3 regions of the Parabacteroides sp. B2-S-102 genome follow, and region 1 is predicted to be linked to each of the others. Evidence: riboswitches for the same ligand, from Rfam matches in the RefSeq annotation. Region 1 holds a riboswitch; each other region holds the start of a gene.

Region 1 (2,210 bases):
TTACGACCCCATTTTCTACGGTTGCTATGCCTGTATCGGAACTACTCCAAATAACCTGCTTATTATCAGCGTTTACAGGAGAGATACTAGCTACAAGGGTTGCGTTTGCTCCTGCTTGTAAACGCAAAGAAGACTTATTGAGAGAAATGGATGTTACGTGTATCACCGGGATCTCGGGTTCATCCCCTCCACCTCCAGAGGGTATTGTCGCAGCGACAAAGACATCCCCGGGCTGAGTTCCTTCTGATGTATTCATATTTCCATTCCAGCTCCACGCATCCCAACAACCATCCGTCAATACACGGCTTGTCGCACCTAAACCAGAATAGCTAAAATTAGAGGTTTGGCTACTTCTCACAAAATAACTCCAATAGCCATAATACCAACCGGCTTGCCAATGAATGCCATTGCTACAACTCCAATAGTCATAGTCATAAGATGGATATCCATATCTTTCCGCATTTATCGGGTGATAAATAACTCCTGTTTGAACCCCTTGCCGAATGGCGGCCGCAACATCCTCTGCCGGATGCTCTGGATGAGAAGTTTGCCCCAACAGCGGATTTGTGATAGGAGGTTCAAATTTAAACGCATTTTTAGGCTCAGACTTCGCTCCCTCTAGATCATAAGAAATATTAAGTCTACTTTCACCATACCCGATTCCATCGATCGTATATCCCATCCAGCCAGTGTATTGGGTGAGCAATACCAATCGAGGATCTGCTTGAGCAATCGCCACGATCATATCATGTCCGGTTGCCTCGCCATCCCAGCGATATCCCCAAACCATGGCATCCGGGCGATTCCCATCATGCCATTCAATCACTAAAGCGGCTTTATTGCTACCGTTACCAACCCAATATTGGATGTCATCGAAAGTAAAACTGGCATCAGCTCTTAACTGAGACTCCTGCTTTGTTGAGATATTCCTTGCGGAAGGATGCGGTTGACCTTGGACCAATACTTGCGCATAGGCTCCAACTACGTAAAAAGCCATTACAAAGAAAAAAGATAAAAACTTTCTCATAAGCATAATATTAATGTAAAACTCCAAAAAACAAATACACTGAATGATATAAAAAGACATGGCTTTAACAGGTTAACACAAAATAAATTACCCATAGTTCCCCACAAACTACGGCATAACTTACCCTATCAAAATTACCTCTTTAGAGCAATGTTCTCTGTATTCCATATTTGAATCATACGCTAAACCCCGGTAGCGTAAAATTGCGGCGGTTATCCGGCATTGGCAGGTCTTCTGACTTACTCCACTTTAGAACTTCCTTCCCGTTCCTTCCGGAAACAGTGGCAATGAGTTGATGTCTAAAGCTTTTTTGGAGCTTACAGCAGCGGGACTGTCCAGGTTTCTCACCTGATTCCCTTTTAATCGCCGTACCTGAATAGGGTAGGCGAACCAATACGATGGCAAATTTATAAAAAAACAATTCAAAATATACACAATTTTATCAAAACCTTTATTCCCTCAACCATCGCTGGCCATTCGTGGGTATTCGCAACCCTCAAAATACATATTTGTAGGTATTGCCGAGACTAATAAGATATCGGATATTTGTCTTCGTTATTAAACTATAAAAACAAATAGAAATGAAGACTATAGGAATATTCTACGGCTCGTCTACAGGAACGACGGAAGGGATCGCGAAACGTATCGCAGAGAAGCTGGGTGTGGAAGACAAAGATATTCATGACGTATCTAACGCTTCTCCCGCTGATGTAGCGCCTTATGAAATCTTGTTATTGGGCTGTTCCACTTGGGGCGCCGGAGATTTGCAAGATGATTGGGATAGTTATCTAGGGAAGCTGAAAAAGCTGGACTTAAGTGAGAAAACCGTCGCATTATTCGGTTGCGGAGACTCAGCCTCTTTTAGCGACACTTTCTGTGACGCCATCGGTACGATCTATTCCGACCTGCGAAATACAGGTTGCAAGTTCATCGGCGCTGTAGATGCCTCGGGATATTCATTTGACAGTTCCACCGCCTGCATAAACGGTATGTTCGTCGGACTTCCTCTGGATGAAATGAATGAAGACGATCAAACAGAAGGGCGGATCGACCAGTGGTTGGCATCTATAAGGAAAGAAGGAATTGAATAGACGCACACTTTTACATACATAACTGTTTAACCTTAATATTACAACGTTTGCGTATTCAACTTGATTGGTTTAGATTTATGAAGAGGTATGTG
Region 2 (2,210 bases), on a different contig from region 1:
GGGCAATTGTGTCGCAGATGGACGCTCCGGGACATGTCCTTTCCGGCATCCTTTCCGCAAGGTGAACGGAATGAGTAGCGGTATATATTTTTACATCGGGGGCTATCATCACGTTGTTACCGATAATGATATTGTTATTATCGAGGAACGTGCAGTTCATGTTCACGATCACCTTGTTCCCGAAATAGATGTTTTTCCCATACTCGCATCGGAAGTCTATGTCGATGTAAACATCCTTGCCGATACTTCCGAACATCTGCCGATAGATGCGCTGCTTTGCCTCATTGTCGGCATAATCCGTTTCTCTGAGTTGGTGTAGTAGCCTTTTGTTACGGACAGTCATTTCCGTTATTTCGGGCGATGAGCCGTCGAAAGGCTCCTCATCCATACATTTTTGATATTCAGTTTTCATGTGTTCAATTCATCTCATTGTAGAGTCTTATTCTTTATTTGAGCCAATTATTACGACAAGGTAACGCAAGCAAGAATAGGCAGCTTCAAATTGATATGCCTTCAAGCATACGCAAAGTTACACAAAATAGCTGAGAACACGAACAAACGAAATGTATAAAAACTGTACTTGCCTGTTGACTCTACAAAAAGTAAGGCTTTTTCATTTAACATCTCATTTAAGTGGAGCTTCTTGTAAATTTTAGCATGCGCTATTGTTTTCGGTGGAAGGATTCAGGAAAACACGTACGACCTTTCCAGAAAACACGTACGACTTTTTTCAAAAACATGTATGTGTTTTCGCAGAAAGATTATCCTGTTTTTTTAATGTTGATTTTTAATGCTTTATGCATAAGCTTCTCTTGTGAGCTTATTGTACGGAATTTTACTTGGGATCCGTGTATTCCGTATATTCCGGCCTGGCTGAAGTGGATAGTTAAATAAAAAATACTATCTTTGCCCCCGAATCGGTTCCGCATATACCATTCGGGTATGTGGATTAAAAGGGAATCGGGTGTGAATCCCGGACAGTCCCGCTGCTGTGAAGCTCCGAAGAACATCTTGAAACAACACTATCGCCACTGGTTCTAGCGACCGGGAAGGCCTCAAGATGGGAGTCAGTCAGAAGACCTGCCATTCATTAAAGGCTGTTTTTGCTCGAGGGATTAGGAAAGCAGTACGAAAAGAATAAGAATCAATAGTTAATGATTTATGGAGAATTTATGTCCTCGTGGCGACATGATCCGTAAAGTGCTTGTTGCGAATCGAGGTGAGATCGCTATCCGTGTGATGCGCTCATGTAAGGAGATGGGGATTCGCACTGTTGCCGTATATTCGGAGACCGATCGTACCGCTCGGCATGTAATGTATGCGGATGAGGCAGCCTTGATAGGCCCGGCGGCTTCCAAGGAAAGTTATTTGAATATAGACAATCTGATCGCTGCGGCGAAACGGCACCATGCCGATGCGATACATCCCGGTTATGGTTTCTTGTCGGAGAACGCGGACTTCGCACGCCGTTGTAAGCAAGAAGGATTGATATTTATCGGTCCGTCAGCGGAGACGATGGAAGCGATGGGAGATAAGATCGCCGCACGCAAACGCATGATCGCCGCAGAGGTTCCTGTGGTTCCTGGTACGGAGCAACCGTTGCAAAGTGCGGAAGAAGCGCTTCGGGTTTGCGAAGAAATTGGTTTCCCTGTTATGCTGAAAGCTTCTATGGGAGGTGGAGGAAAAGGGATGCGCCTGATACATGAGAAGGGCGAGGTTGTCGAGGCTTATCATACGGCTCGTTCAGAATCGTTGTCCTCATTTGGTGATGATACGGTATATATAGAGAAATTCGTAGAGGAGCCGCATCATATAGAATTCCAGATATTGGGAGATAACCATGGTAATGTCATTCATCTATTTGACCGGGAATGTTCGGTTCAACGTCGTAACCAGAAAATAGTAGAGGAAAGCCCGTCTCCATTCCTAACAGCGGACTTACGTAAAGAAATGGGGGAAAAGGCTGTGGCTGCGGCTAAAGCGGTTCATTATTCCGGAGCGGGAACGATAGAGTTCCTTGTAGATAAGGACCGCCATTTTTATTTTTTGGAAATGAATACCCGGCTACAAGTAGAGCATCCTATCACGGAAGAAGTGGTAGGGGTGGATTTGGTAAAGGAACAAATCCGTATCGCCAATAATGAGGTTTTGCATCTTCGTCAAGAAGATCTTTTCCAACGAGGACATGCCATCGAGTGCCGGATCTGTGC
Region 3 (2,210 bases), on a different contig from region 1:
CGGAAGATCCTAATGTCCCTTATGACATCAAGGATATTATAGAGCCGATAGTGGATAATCATTACTTTTTCGAGGTTATGCCTCATTTCGCTCGCAATATTGTAGTGGGATTCGCTCGTTTGGGAGGCCGTACCATAGGTATCGTAGGGAACCAACCTGCCTTTTTAGCGGGAGTCTTGGATATCGATGCTTCTGATAAGGCCGCACGTTTCATTCGCTTCTGCGATTGCTTCAATATTCCATTGATCACGTTCGAGGATGTGCCGGGCTTCTTGCCGGGCTGTACGCAAGAACATGCGGGAATTATACGCCACGGGGCAAAAATTGTCTACGCTTATGCGGAGGCCACGGTTCCCAAAATCACGTTGATTACCCGGAAGGCTTACGGGGGAGCCTATATCGTAATGGCAAGTAAGCCTACCGGTGCCGATATAAACTTGGCATATCCGATGGCTGAGATTGCGGTGATGGGGGCTGAAGGTGCCGTGAATATATTATACCGGAAAGCCAACGATGAGGAGAAGAAACAAGCAATTCGTGAATACACCGAGAAATTCTCAAATCCTTACCGGGCAGCCGAGCAAGGATTTATAGATGAAGTCATACAACCTAGAGACACACGTTTTAAATTGATTCAGGCGTTGGAAATGGCGAAAAATAAGAGCCAGAGTAATCCTCCTAAAAAACATGGAAATATTCCCTTGTAGTAATTATTATTTAAGGAAAATCAAAGCCTCTTCCTGTCGGGAGGATAGCTTAGAGGTTAAAAGATCCCGGTTCAATTGTTTTGTCCCGGGATTTTTTTATTTGGATAATAAAAGTAAACAAAAAAGCGAAAAGATATGATATATACGGAAAACATGCTATCTTTGTTCCCGAATCGGTTCCGCATATACCATTCGGGTATGTGGATTAAAAGGGAATCGGGTGTAAATCCCGGACAGTCCCGCTGCTGTGAAGCTCCGAAGAACATCTTGAAACAACACTATCGCCACTGGTTCTAGCGACCGGGAAGGCTTCAAGATGGGAGTCAGTCAGAAGACCTGCCATTCATTAAAGGCTGTTTTTGCTCGAGGGATTAGGAAAGCAGTACGAAAAGATAAGCAATATCTTAAAAGGAACAAAGACGTATGAAAAGGATCTGTTCGCACTGTCGTGCGACATTTGAATGGCCGGTAACCCTTTTGCCGGAAGAGGAAAGTTTGTCTAAATTATCAGCATAAGAAATAGAAAATATATTAGTAAATGTTGTTAGAATGGATGCCAGATTAAACTGGGATACTAAATGTTCAATATGTGTATCTCTGCCGAAGTGATTCGCCAGAGGTACTTTTTTATCTTAAATTAATATATACATGAATAGATATGGAATGGATTAATGAATTGTTATGGGGAGAAGGGGTAGGGCATTCTATCCTTTTGTTATCCGTTGTGATCGCTCTGGGGATCCAGCTTGGTAAACTGAAGCTATTCGGTATCTCTTTAGGGATTACCATGGTACTGTTTGTCGGGATCTTTCTCGGGCATTTCGGTTTTACGGCGAATCCGTCGGTCGTTCATTTTTTTAGAGAGTTTGGTTTGATCTTATTTGTTTACTCGGTAGGTATGCAAGTAGGCCCCGGATTTTTCTCTTCGTTTCGAAAGGGAGGGATCACGTTGAATATGCTTGCTTGCGGTATTGTTTTTCTAGGGGTGATTACTGCCTTGATTATACATTATATTACAGGCATTCCTATACCGACAATGGTAGGTATCTTATCCGGAGCAGTGACGAATACACCGGGATTGGGCGCTGCTCAACAGGCTTATTCAGATATGACGGGGATCTCGGATGAAACGATCGCTTTAGGATATGCGGTTGCCTATCCGTTAGGTGTGATCGGCATTATCTTGTCGATGATTTTTATCCGTTATGTTTTCCGTATCTCTTTTGCGAAGGAGACGGAACAATTGGAAGAAGAGACGGATACGGAATCGGGAGGAGAGGCTGTACCTATCTCTTTGGTGGTGAAGAATCCGGCGATTTTTGGTCGTAGCGTAAGTGAGCTATCTAAATTGTTGGAACACCGTGAATTTGTTATTTCCCGTATTTTACGTAACGATACGAATCGGATAGAGATCGTGGCGGGGAACACGGTATTGAATGGGGATGATAAGATTTTTGTTATTACCGCAGAGCATGACGTGGAGGCGATAAAGACTTTTATCGG

What was found. Region 1 has a riboswitch for cobalamin ahead of NBH07_RS20915 (Ig-like domain-containing protein). Riboswitches for the same ligand answer to the same signal wherever they lie in the genome.
Region 2: linked by a shared signal. The riboswitch ahead of accC (acetyl-CoA carboxylase biotin carboxylase subunit) and the one ahead of NBH07_RS20915 (Ig-like domain-containing protein) in region 1 are both predicted to bind cobalamin.
Region 3: linked by a shared signal. The riboswitch ahead of NBH07_RS15580 (putative transporter) and the one ahead of NBH07_RS20915 (Ig-like domain-containing protein) in region 1 are both predicted to bind cobalamin.

Annotation. Positions count from the first base shown of each region.
Region 1 covers NZ_JAMOKM010000027.1:45,373-47,582, reverse strand. Annotated here, with positions in the region: gene NBH07_RS20915 (Ig-like domain-containing protein) at 1-1,027, opposite strand, end outside; cobalamin riboswitch at 1,235-1,437, opposite strand; gene fldA (flavodoxin FldA) at 1,609-2,118, shown strand.
Region 2 covers NZ_JAMOKM010000013.1:33,189-35,398, forward strand. Annotated here, with positions in the region: gene NBH07_RS15560 (sugar O-acetyltransferase) at 1-412, opposite strand, end outside; cobalamin riboswitch at 902-1,102, shown strand; gene accC (acetyl-CoA carboxylase biotin carboxylase subunit) at 1,189-2,210, shown strand, end outside.
Region 3 covers NZ_JAMOKM010000013.1:37,244-39,453, forward strand. Annotated here, with positions in the region: gene NBH07_RS15575 (acyl-CoA carboxylase subunit beta) at 1-707, shown strand, start outside; cobalamin riboswitch at 865-1,065, shown strand; gene NBH07_RS15580 (putative transporter) at 1,366-2,210, shown strand, end outside.